3 regions of the Bacillus sp. FAU20 genome follow, and region 1 is predicted to be linked to each of the others. Evidence: predicted binding sites of a transcription regulator. Region 1 holds the regulator's gene; each other region holds the start of a gene.
The links. The regulator Rex, encoded in region 1, represses fermentation and respiration genes when NADH is low (regulators of the CRP and FNR family bind a similar motif). The targets are predictions, from matches to a motif close to TTGTGAAATATTTCACAA.
Positions count from the first base shown of each region.

Region 2: the regulator Rex is predicted to act here: its motif matches at 2,173-2,190, upstream of AC0OM3_RS20815 (L-lactate dehydrogenase).
Region 3: the regulator Rex is predicted to act here: its motif matches at 1,721-1,738, upstream of hcp (hydroxylamine reductase).

Region 1 is NZ_JBVYHY010000017.1:48,500-52,720, reverse strand. It holds gene groL (chaperonin GroEL) at 1-727, opposite strand, end outside; gene groES (co-chaperone GroES) at 766-1,050, opposite strand; gene AC0OM3_RS12635 (CPBP family intramembrane glutamic endopeptidase) at 1,442-2,191, shown strand; gene AC0OM3_RS12630 (YdiK family protein) at 2,188-2,379, shown strand; gene AC0OM3_RS12625 (redox-sensing transcriptional repressor Rex) at 2,409-3,038, opposite strand; gene AC0OM3_RS12620 (ABC-F family ATP-binding cassette domain-containing protein) at 3,226-4,221, shown strand, end outside.
Region 2 is NZ_JBVYHY010000024.1:91,658-95,878, reverse strand. It holds gene AC0OM3_RS20825 (phosphatase PAP2 family protein) at 1-29, shown strand, start outside; gene AC0OM3_RS20820 (PTS sugar transporter subunit IIC) at 95-1,108, opposite strand; gene AC0OM3_RS20815 (L-lactate dehydrogenase) at 1,131-2,081, opposite strand; gene AC0OM3_RS20810 (spore coat protein) at 2,328-2,576, opposite strand; gene AC0OM3_RS20805 (hypothetical protein) at 2,590-2,775, opposite strand; gene AC0OM3_RS20800 (MBL fold metallo-hydrolase) at 2,889-3,608, opposite strand; gene AC0OM3_RS20795 (acyl-CoA dehydrogenase family protein) at 3,724-4,221, opposite strand, start outside.
Region 3 is NZ_JBVYHY010000011.1:38,773-42,993, forward strand. It holds gene AC0OM3_RS08595 (hypothetical protein) at 1-84, shown strand, start outside; gene AC0OM3_RS08600 (DUF3784 domain-containing protein) at 113-403, opposite strand; partial or broken gene bla (subclass B1 metallo-beta-lactamase) at 554-1,060, shown strand; gene hcp (hydroxylamine reductase) at 1,802-3,088, shown strand; gene AC0OM3_RS08615 (PadR family transcriptional regulator) at 3,577-3,897, shown strand; gene AC0OM3_RS08620 (DUF1048 domain-containing protein) at 3,972-4,221, shown strand, end outside.

The DNA.
Region 1 (4,221 bases):
TACCTTGTTGTACCACTTGCTCTAATACTGGTAAGATTTCTTGAATGTTAGAAATCTTTTTGTCAGTGATTAAGATGTATGGGTTATCAAGAACTGCTTCCATTTTGTCAGAATCAGTAATCATGTAAGGAGATGCATATCCACGATCAAATTGCATACCTTCTACTACGTCTAATTCTGTTGTGAATCCTTTAGACTCTTCTAAAGTAATAACGCCGTCGTTACCAACGCGCTCCATTGCTTCAGCGATTAATTGACCTACTTCTTCGTCAGCTGCAGAAATAGCAGCTACTTGTGCGATAGAAGATTTGCCTTCGATTGGTTTAGAAATCGTTTTTAATTCTTCAATTGCAGCAGTAACAGCTTTTTCGATACCTTTACGAAGACCCATTGGGTTCGCACCAGCTGTTACGTTTTTAAGACCTTCACGAATCATAGCTTGCGCTAATACAGTTGCAGTTGTTGTTCCGTCACCAGCTACATCGTTTGTTTTGCTAGCAACTTCTGCTACTAACTTCGCACCCATGTTTTCGAATGCATCTTCTAATTCGATTTCTTTTGCGATTGTTACACCATCATTTGTAATAAGTGGTGAACCAAATTTTTTCTCAAGTACAACGTTACGACCTTTTGGTCCAAGTGTTACTTTTACTGCGTTTGCAAGAGTGTCGACACCGCGAAGCATCGAACGACGTGCTTCTTCACTAAATTTAATATCTTTTGCCATAATAATTGACCCCCTTGGATTTTTTAAGATTTATATAATTAACCGATAACTGCTAAAATGTCACTTTCACGTAAAATCAAGTAGTCTGTACCTTCATATTTCACTTCAGTACCTGCATATTTTGAGAAGATGATAAGATCACCTGCTGCTACCTCTAAAGCAACACGCTCACCATTCTCAAGCACTCGACCAGTACCTACTGCAACAACTTTACCCTCTTGTGGTTTTTCTTTTGCAGTATCTGGTAATACAATACCACTTGCTGTTTTTTCTTCTGCTTGAACAAGCTCAATTACAACGCGATCACCTAATGGCTTTAGCATGAACAATAACCTCCTCATTTTGTTATGTAAATTTCTTTTATTAGCACTCAAGTCATCCGAGTGCTAACACACTTATAATAATAAATAATCTCAATTTCTTTTGCAAGTAAAAAAATCATAATTTTTTCGCAAATTACTATATAAACTTTCTATATAGAATACCGCCTTTACTATATGAATCGTTGTTTCCCCTACTCGTATGTTACAATATGAAAGACACCCTAAGTTGTTTTCGCTAAACGTACAACTTTTTCCTGTCTCCTACTTTAATTTCAAATAAAGATTTACAAAAAAATCATAATTCGAATGAAAGTTTATATCGTAGATAACATATTTACATGTTATCCTACCTTATCTCATACACTAGAGTTAGAAAGGATGGTTAAACCATTTGAAGAAACAATACTGGTGGATTATCGTTACATACATTTTAATGCAGTTATCTGGCGTTGTTGGATTACCACTTCTCCTAAAAACAGGACTCTATGATAATAGAGGATTTACCATTGAGGAAAAAGGACAAATCATAATGGGACACTGGGCAATTATTAGCTTCTTTGTTGCATTATGTATCATACTTTGGTTACTTAGAACAGATATTCGTGACAGGCATTTAGATGCAATGCGCTCTTCTGTCCCAGCTACTATTGGATGGATTTTCATCGGGTTCTTCTTAGCTTTCTTTTCACAAATAGTTGCCGGTATGATCGAGATGCAGCTACTAGGAATTAAGCAAGGTTCAGAAAATACAATGAAACTGATGGAAATTGCAAGAACGACACCTTGGTTCCTTATTGTCGTATCTATAATCGGACCTATCTTAGAAGAAATCGTATTTAGAAAAATTTTATTTGGTGCACTTTATAAGAAGTTTAACTTCTTTATTGCAGCTATCATTAGTTCGCTTGTATTCGCAGCAATTCATTTTGATTTTACTCACTTATTGGTATACACTGCTATGGGGCTCGTATTCGCCTTCTTATATGTGAAGACGAAACGTATTATCGTTCCGATTGCAGCTCATGTTGCGATGAATACATTAGTTGCTATTGGGCAAATTTTTATGAGCAATGAGCAAATTCAAGAAATGATTAAAGAAGCTGAAAAAATGCAAGGCTTTATCGGAGGATTTTTTGTATGAGAAACTCACCATTGTTCATGGCTGCACTATACTTCCTTCTTGGATGTATCTTTACACGCTTGGCCATTACGAACGTGACAGATACAATCTGGAATATGTGGACAATACTATTTGCAGTTATGGCAACAATTGATTTTAATTTGGCACTTCGCCTTATATTAGTTAAATTCACAAAGAAGAAACAATAATAAAACGCAGAGGTCGCTTCCTCTGCGTTTTATTGTGGATAGTTTTTCAAAAAGTAAACTAATGTTTGTAACTCTACAGCTAAGTCAATATGATGAATTCTAATATTCTCTGATACGTTTAATCGCGCTGGTGTGAAATTCAAAATACCGTGCACGCTCGTTTCAGCTAATCTATCTGCTACAGCTTGTGCTACTGTGGCTGGTACTGTTAATATTGCCACTTGTATATCATTTGATAATCTCTCTTCTAATTCATCTAAATGATATACAGGAATGCCCCCGATTTCTGTTCCAACTTTCTCTTCACTAACATCAAATGCCATTTCAATTTTTGTATTATTGTTTTTCGTGAAATTATAATGTAAGAAAGCGGTCCCTAAATTACCTACTCCAATAAGTGCTACACGTGTTATATCATCTTGATCAAGTGTTTCGCGGAAAAATGATAATAAATAATTTACGTTATATCCATATCCCTTTTTCCCTAACGCTCCAAAATACGAAAAATCTCTTCGTATTGTTGCGGAATCTACTTTTACTGCCTCACTCAATTCGGCCGATGAAACACGCTGCTTACCAGAAAGAGATAAGTTTTGGATAAATCGATAGTATAGAGGCAATCTTTTAGCAGTGGCTTGTGGAATCTTTTGCTGATCCATATGACCTCTCCTCTCTTCCTATCATTATTCATATACTTTAATCAAATACAGAAGTTTAGCACTCATTAAATTCCTTGTATAATAAAGAGAAGAAGTATTCTCTCTTTATTTTAAACTATACACTATTTTTAGTATGATTGAGAAATATAAACATGGCAAAGTTAAGAAATTATTTGAGGTGAAAACATTGATTTTATTACAAGTAAACGCGCTTTCGAAATTATACGGTGCAGAAACAATTCTGGCAAACATAAAATTGGAAGTACAAACAAAAGATCGTATCGCATTAGTTGGAAGGAATGGAGCAGGAAAATCTACATTATTAAAAATAATCGCTGGTGAATTATCTCATGATGGTGGCGAAATTATAAAACCAAAAGATGTCTCAATCGGATATTTAGCTCAAAATACTGGACTAGAAACGTCTTTAACAATTTGGGATGAAATGCTAACCGTCTTTACCCACTTACAGCAAATGGAGACAAAACTTCGAAGGCTTGAGCAAGAAATGGGAAAAGAAGAAAACTTTTCAAACGAAGCTACATATGAAAGATTGTTAGCTGAGTATGACCAATTGCAACTCAATTATAAAGATCAAGGTGGATATCAATATGAAGCGGATATTCGCTCCATTTTAAGCGGCCTTGGCTTCCCAGTTGAAACGCACCAGACGACGATTTCTACTTTAAGCGGCGGGCAAAAAACAAGATTAGCTCTCGGGAAATTATTATTAACAAAACCAGACTTACTTATTTTGGATGAGCCTACAAACCATTTAGACATCGAAACATTAACGTGGCTTGAGCAATATTTACAAGGTTATCCTGGCGCAATATTAATCGTTTCACATGACCGTTATTTCTTAGACAAACTCGTTACACAAGTATATGAAATTTCGAATAAAGAAAGCAGACGATTTGTTGGTAACTACAGTAAATATTTAGACTTAAAATCAGCATTATATGAGCAAGAAATGAAACGTTACGAAAAACAACAAGATGAAATCGCAAAACTTGAGGACTTCGTTCAAAAGAATATAGCTCGCGCTTCTACAACGAAACGGGCTCAAAGTCGCCGTAAACAACTAGACAGAATGGAATTATTAACAAGACCATTAGGGGATTCTAAGTCAGCATCATTCCACTTCGATATTGAAAAGCAAAGTGGAAATGATGTTTTACAA
Region 2 (4,221 bases), on a different contig from region 1:
TTCCAGTAAAACAAAATCATAGAATGTAACATGACAAAAAAGCAGACTGTGGCTTCTCAGTCTGCTTTTATCTATTATTAAGGAGATTTTCAATTTAAGATTGCGGTACAGTCATATCACCAGAATGAATACGACCTGCTTTTTTAAGAGCAATGTAAAGTATATAAGAAACAGCTACTGGAATAACGATATAAGTAATTACCATCGCTGGGAGAACTCCCCATCCTTGGCTGGAAATTAAATTAATTGGTGCGATAAGAGAACTTAATCCAAGACCTGCAATTTCCTTTCCTGCTTCCAGTTGGAAAATTAATGCGGATACTGGACCGACTATAGCACTGGCGACGACAGTTGGAACGAGAATCATTGGATTTTTAGTGATATTTGGCAACTGTACTTTCGGAGTACAAAGTGCTTGAGCTAATATGCCACCTAAATTGTTTTCTTTCGCTGAGATGACAGAGAATCCGATAAACTGAGCGACGCATCCGGCAAGAGCAGCACCACCTGCAACACCGTCTAAGCTAAGTGCAATTGCTAACGCAGCTGATGAAGCTGGAGAGATAAGTAATAGTCCCCAAACTACTGCAATGACGATAGAAGCGATAAACGGGCTACCAGCCGAGCTATCTTTAATGAACGCTCCAACTGCATTTAAAACAGGAGTAATATTATGAGCTAACCAAATACCAACTAAACCAGAGCCTAATATTGCCGCAAATGGAACGAGCATCATATCTAAAGCAGTTTTTCCGCTTAAACGTTTACCAATATATACAGCTAAAGTTGCTGTTAATAAAGCACCGATTGGCTCACCTGTTTTAATAATTAGACCTGCTTCAGTAATTGAAATGGATCCGGCACCAATTGCTCCAGCCACCATAGCCGAGAAGATTACAAGGCCATTTGCACCGAGCATAAAAGCAATCCCGGCACCAATTGCTGGTGCCATAAGTGATTTTGCAACAACTCCGATTGTAATAAGTAATGGTATATCAACAATTCTTCCTATATTTTCGATCAGTAAACCAATTCCGAGGGATACGAAAATACCTTGTGCGATTCCAGCAGATGCTTTAAATACACGAGACATTATATATTCCTTCATTTGTTTCACCTTCTTCTATAAGTTAGTAACCAATTGTTTTCATATAATCACGTAAAATATCGTTTGATTTTGCGAATCGAGATTCTTCATCCTCTGTTAAATTGAGTTCTACAACTTCTCTTATACCGTCTCTAGTAATAATAGCTGGTACTCCTGTACAAATATCATATTCACCATACTCACCATCTAAAATGGCTGATACAGCAATGACACGGTGATCATCATTAAAGATTGAACTCGCAATATATGCTAGAGAATTTCCGATTCCGTAATAAGTAGTTCCTTTTCGCTTATAAATTTCCCATCCAGCTTTCGCAGTCTTCTCAACAATTTCATCTAAATCTATTTCACCAAATCGTTCTTTTTGTTCTTCTAAAATTTGCAGAATTGGCTTTCCACCAACAGTTACGTGAGACCAAGCAACCATTTGAGAATCACCATGTTCTCCCAATGAATACCCATGAATACTACGAGGGTCTACATGTAACATTTCAGATAAAATTGTTCTTAAGCGAGAAGAATCTAATGATGTACCTGTACCGATCACACGATTTCTAGGTAATCCAGATAATTTCCATACTTCATATGTAATAATATCAACTGGGTTCGATGCGAGTAAGAAAATACCATCAAATCCACTTTCCATTACGCCACCAACAACACTTTCCATAATCTTTGCACTTGCTCCTAAAGTATCTAAGCGACTTTGTCCAGGTTTTGGTGCTGGCCCTGCAGTAATAATAACAATGTCCATATCTTTGCAGTCTTCATAGCTTCCTGCATATACTTTTGTTCTTGTATTTGTAAAGTTAATGCAATGTGATAAATCCATTGCTTCCCCAACTGCACGTTCATGATTTATATCAATTAATAATAGCTCTTCGCAAATGCCTTGATTCACAATAGAATACGCACAACTTGATCCAACTAATCCAGTACCGATAATTGCAATTTTTCTTGTATGCCTTTTCATAGCAATCTCTCCTAAGTGATCATATAATCTATTTCTTTTGTTCTTTACACTCTTAATTATAGAGGTTATCACGATAGAAACCATGGATACTTTGTGAAATATTGAACAAAGTTTTTGTCCTTTTTGTGAATTGTTATATTCCATTTTCGTCATATTTGTTACAACTGGAAAAATATTTATTATATATTTATTGACATACAACAAAATAAAACGAGCGAATCCATTTTCGCTCGTTTTTTCATCCTATTATTCTGCACTTAACTGACTTTTCAATTGCTGCACAATCATCGGATTCGCAGGTGCTGCTGGTTTATAATAACTCTTTTGCTTTGCGTACTCATACATATTACGTTGGCGCATCTCATCTTGATTACGAATTTGGATTAACGTTTGATGTAACTGCTCATTATCAGACTGAGCAATATAATTTGCATAACTTGTTAAACTTGCATTTAATCCTGCTAAATAATCATTTACCATATCTTTTTCATTCATGTTCCGCTTCCTCCTATCCTAAAAAAGTCATTAATTGTTGCTTCGTATTTCGTGCATCTTGTGCATCCTTTTGTAGCATTTGTTTCAGTTGTGGATCTGTACACGTCTGTGCATACTGCTCCAACTTGTTAATAATTGTTGCATGTCCACCGATTAAATGACGTAAATTTTCTACTTCAAGCTCTGTTAAATTTTGCATGGAATACTCCTACCTTTCTTCTTTCATTCTTCTTTAGTATTCTGTTTTTTTCAAATCGTATTCATTAAAAAGTCTGCTAAATAATCATTTAACTAAAAAGAGCCTCTAAACGATTAGAGGCTCTTTCTACTTAAATTCCTTTCCGCTTCTTCAATCGCCCGTTGCATTTGTATTAACGGATTTTCAATCACTTTCCCATGTCCTGTCGCCAATAAAGACGGCTTATACTCCAGCAATTTCTGCGCGCTTGCTAATGAAACTTCTGCATCCCACGTACCAAACATAGGAAACGGGAAAAGCCACTTCAACTGTCCTGCTACCGCTAATCCTCCTCTCGTTTGAAATGCATCTCCAACAATGAGTGCATCATTTCTTGTGTCTAAAAACGCCATTGATCCCGGTGTATGACCTGGAGCTCCAATCGCTACAAGAGAACCAACTTTATCTCCCTCTTGAAGAAGAATATCTGGAATCGTATTTATCTGTTTTGACACTCCCACTTTTATTGGTGTATTTCGTTCTCCCTCTTGCAGTACCTTATCTCCTTCAAGTAAACATGCATCTCTTTTTGAAATATAGACCGGAACATCCGGCAGCACTTGTTTTATAACATCAAGCGCTCCTACATGGTCATCATGCGCATGTGTAATAACGATTTTCGTAATCGGTTTTCCTATTTTCCGAGCTGATTGTAAAATCTTCTTTGCACAAAACGGTAAAGCCGCATCAATTAAAGTTAATCCTGTCTCTTCTTCAACGAAGTAACAGTTAATTGGAAATAGACGCGGTAAAAATGCGATTTGATGAACTGTTCCTACACTTATCACCTTCATCTTCTTTACCTCCATAAAAAAGAGCTGTTTACACATACATATGTAAAACAGCTTTATTCAAGAATTCAGCAATAAAAAACCAGTAGCCAATCGGCTACTGGTTCTCTTTCATCTATTAAACTGTATAACGCTCATCTTCTAAAATTTTCGCAGCAATTTCACGTTTCTTCGGAATTACGTTAAGTGGTGTGTGGCGAGTTAATTTACGTAATGATGATAACATCATGCGCAGCATGTCGCCGTTTTCAATTGCGATAAGTGTTTCTTTCGCATCTGCTTCAATTTCGTTGAATGCTTCTTGGCAGAATACTTCAGTGTATAACACTTTTTGTTTATTCTTTTCAAGACCAGTTGTTTTAATTGCTTTTTCTGTACGAAGAACAGCTGATTCCATTGCATATAGGTTACTTACGATGTCAGCGATATTCACAAGAATTTCTTGCTCTTTATCTAATGCTTTACCGTATTTTTGAGCTGCTAATCCAGCTACCATTAAGCCGATTTTCTTCGCGTTACTTACTAAATACTTTTGAAGTGCTAATGGCTCATCGCCTACTTCTTCTGGCATCATCATCATTAACTCTTCTTGTAATTTTTGTGCTTTTTGAAGAAG
Region 3 (4,221 bases), on a different contig from region 1:
AAAAAAATTACAGCAGTTAAGAGAGTAAGAGAAGCTTTTGGTTTTTCCTTACTAGAAGCGAAGCAATATGTTGATAAATTATAAAAAAGATCACCCATTTGGGTGATCTTTTTCACTGCACCATGCGTGTATTTACATAAGCCGCGATTATAACGTGTCCAATTATAATGATAGGAAATAAGATTTTGGCATTAGGAGTAGTGAAGACACTACCGATTGTCGCAATGACACCAGCAATTAAATTATAAAGACCTACTATTTTTGATAGTGTCACTTTATCAAGCACGCGGCGTTCGTTGAATCCTGATAAGAGGCAAGTGTATTGTTTTACCCCGATGAAATAAGCTAGTGCAAATGAAATGATTGCTACTATGAATAATGATGGTGAAGCGAAGAGAGTCATTGCAAACACCTCCGTTAATGGGCTATAAATAAATTATAGTCTGAATGTTATAATTTAACAAAATACAATTTTGATTTTAAATGTAATAGAAAAATGGAGTATTTGTAATGAGGGGAGATTAAGTATGAATATTGTGGAGTTTCAGATTGAGACGACAAATTAACGAAGGAACTAATAGAAATGGTAGAAAAGAAATTTCAGAAGCGCGTAACGGATTTCATTATTACACATGCGCACGCTGATCGAATTGGCGGAATAAAAACGTTGAAAGAAAGAGGTATTAAAGCGCATAGTACAGCATTAACTGCAGAATTAGCAAAGAAAAATGGATATGAAGAGCCGCTTGGAGATTTACAAACAATTACGAGTTTGAAGTTTGGCAATACAAAAGTAGAAACGTTCCATCCAGGGAAAGGACGTACAGAAGATAATATTGTTGTTTGGTTGCCACAATATCAAATTTTAGCTGGAGGCTGTTTAGTGAAATCTGCGGAAGCAAAAGATTTAGGAAATGTTGCGGATGCATACGTAAATGAATGGTCTACATCGATTGAGAATGTGCTGAAGCGATATGGAAATATAAATTCGGTAGTACCTGGTCATGGAGAAGTAGGAGACAGAGGATTACTTTTACATACATTGGATTTATTAAAATAAGAAATTGTAGAAATACAAAAGAGAGGAGAAATAATTTTCTCCTCTCTTTCTTCTAACTATATTTAAATGCTGAATCTGTCGATTACGCCAGCATGTATTACTGAGATTTTAATTCCAAGTATACAAATACTAGAACTGTCATAATTGCTATAACAACGTAAGTAGCATCAAGCATTATAAGTGTTTTTAAAGTTTCAGTCATTCTAATTCACCCCTGTTATAAAAATATAACATGATCTTTTTATTGATTAGATAAGAGATCATAAAGATAAAATGTATATGAAATTTCTTAAGTAGTTTCTATATAAATATATCATATAAATAATGTAAGTAATGTTAAGATAGTGTAAATGTATTGTAAATAAAAAGCTTTACAATAAAGGCTTTAATAAAAAATGATAGTTTCTTAAAATAAAAAATACGCTATTCTTTCTATTGAATGATAGAAAAGGATGGCGTTTTTGTATGTCTATTTTCATATGTGATGAATTGCAACTATTTGTATAAGGATTCAAAAAATTTTCGTTGTATATATTTCTCCAAATTAATTATTTAGCTATTTAAAAGTATCGAAAGATGTGTGCACACTAATGTACATTTTTTAGTGTCAATAAAAATATTATGTCAACAATATGAACTGTCACAAATCTTTATATATTATTGTGATTGATATCACATCACTTTTTTTCAATGGGTATTATGCTTAAGGTGTAATGAATGATTGGGAGAGGGTGGGATGATATGTTTTGTTATCAATGTGAACAAACGCCAACAGGCGGATGTAAAGTCATGGGTGTTTGTGGTAAGAATGAAACGATTGCGAGTTTACAAGATACGATTGTGTTTGGGCTAAAAGGAATTGCAGCTTATCGCACACATGCTGCTCAGCTAGGGTATACGGATGCATTTGTAGATGCTACAACACAAGAAGCTTTATATATGACATTAACAAATTCTAATTTTAACGAACAAGAGCATATTGATATGGCTATGAAAGTTGGGAAATCAGCTTTACGGGTGATGGAGTTATTGGATGAGGCACATACGAATCATTTTGGTGTGCCAGAACCTGTACAAATTACACAAAATCGTGTAGAAGGTAAAGCAATTGTAGTTACGGGCCATAATTTAATTGCATTAGAAGAACTATTAAAGCAAACAGAAGGAAAAGACATTAATATTTATACGCATTCTGAAATGCTACCAGCACACGGATACCCGCAGCTGAAAAAATATAAACATTTAAAAGGAAACATCGGTAAGGCATGGTATGATCAAAGACGCCTTTTTGAAAAATTTACTGGTGCCATATTAGCTACAACGAACTGTGTTATGCCAATTAAAGGCTCGTACTCTGATCGATTCTTTTCATATGACATTGCAGGTTTAGAAGGTGTACAAAAAATTGAAAATGATGATTTTACAACGTTAATTCAAAAAACGCTAGAACTTCCAGAAGTACATATGGAGTCGGATGAACAGTTAGTGACAGGGTTTCATCATAATACAGTATTATCATTAGCTCCAGAAATTATTGACGCAGTAAAAAAAGGGAAAATAAAGCGTTTCTTTGTTATCGCCGGTTGTGATGCACCGGGAAAAGGCGGAGAATATTATCGTGAATTAGCAACGTCACTTCCGCCAGAAACGGTTATTTTAACAACTTCTTGCGGGAAATTCCGCTTTAATGATGTGGATTACGGTGTTGTACCTGGTACGGAAATTCCGCGTTACATTGATTTAGGACAGTGCAATAATTCAATTTCTACAGTGAAAATAGCGGCTGCTTTAGCTGATGCTTTTCAATGTGAAGTGAATGAATTGCCAGTAAGTATTGTCCTATCATGGTTTGAACAAAAAGCGGTTGCCATTTTACTAGGGCTATTTAGTCTTGGGATTCAAGATATTCGCATCGGTCCAAAGGCTCCTGAATTTATTTCAGCTGGCGTGCTTGATGTATTACAAGAAACATTTGGTTTAAAACTAATTACAAATGCAGCAGAAGATATGGCTATGATGTTATCGTAACAAAAAATGATCTGTCTTATTAAATAAGAAGAGCTAGCCATATTCATTAACTTTGGTATAGTATAGCGCCCCAAAACAAAAATGTAGAATTTTTATTTTGGGGTATTTTCTTTTCTTAGTGGGATAGGTATGGGGAAATTTAAAAAAAGAAAACAGACTGTATCGAATAGGTAATAGTTGATTTTAGAAAAAAATATAAAAATCGAGTTGACATTCATCGCTACTCAGTCATACAATGTACTTGTAATAAGCAATACTGAGTAGTGTTGTTTCTCAAAATATTTTCAGCAGACAATAGGTAATAGCGGATTTTAGAAAAAATTTGAAAATCAGTTGACATCTATCGCTACTTAGTCATACAATGTAGATGTAATAAGTGATACTGAATAGTTCGAATTCACAAAAACTGTTCAGTGAAAAATTCGCCTTAGTACTCTGTAATACTGAATATAAGTCAGACAGAATAGGGGGTAAAGGAGGATCAGAACATGGAAAATTTAACTGAAATGTTGAAAGGTTCACTGGAAGGGTGTGTGTTGGAAATCATTAGCCGCCGTGAAACGTATGGTTATGAGATTACTCGCCACTTGAATGATCTTGGGTTTACCGAAGTCGTGGAAGGAACGGTGTATACCATTCTCGTACGACTAGAGAAGAAAAAGCTTGTGAATATTGAAAAGAAACCATCAGATATGGGGCCGCCTCGTAAGTTTTATTCATTAAATGAAGCTGGTCGTCAGGAGCTTGAACTATTTTGGAGAAAATGGGATTTTGTATCGTCAAAAATTAACGTCTTGAAGTCAAACTAGCCTCATAATATAAAATGTTTCGGCTCATATTTGGAGAGTTTCTTGTTCTGCTTTATAAAAAGGAGGAAAATAACATGTTGGAAATATTCAAAAAATTAATCGGTGATAAAAAAGAGTACAGAATGATGATGGCACGTGTTGCAGCACTGCCAGAGGACTATCAGTTTGTGTTTAAGAAAATTCAAAACTATATGTGGAATTTTTCGACCGGAAACGGGATGGATATGCTGCACATTCAGTACGAATTAATCGATTTGTTTGAAGCCGGTGCAGCGGAAGGTAGACAAGTGCTAGATATTACTGGGGAAGATGTGGCATCTTTTG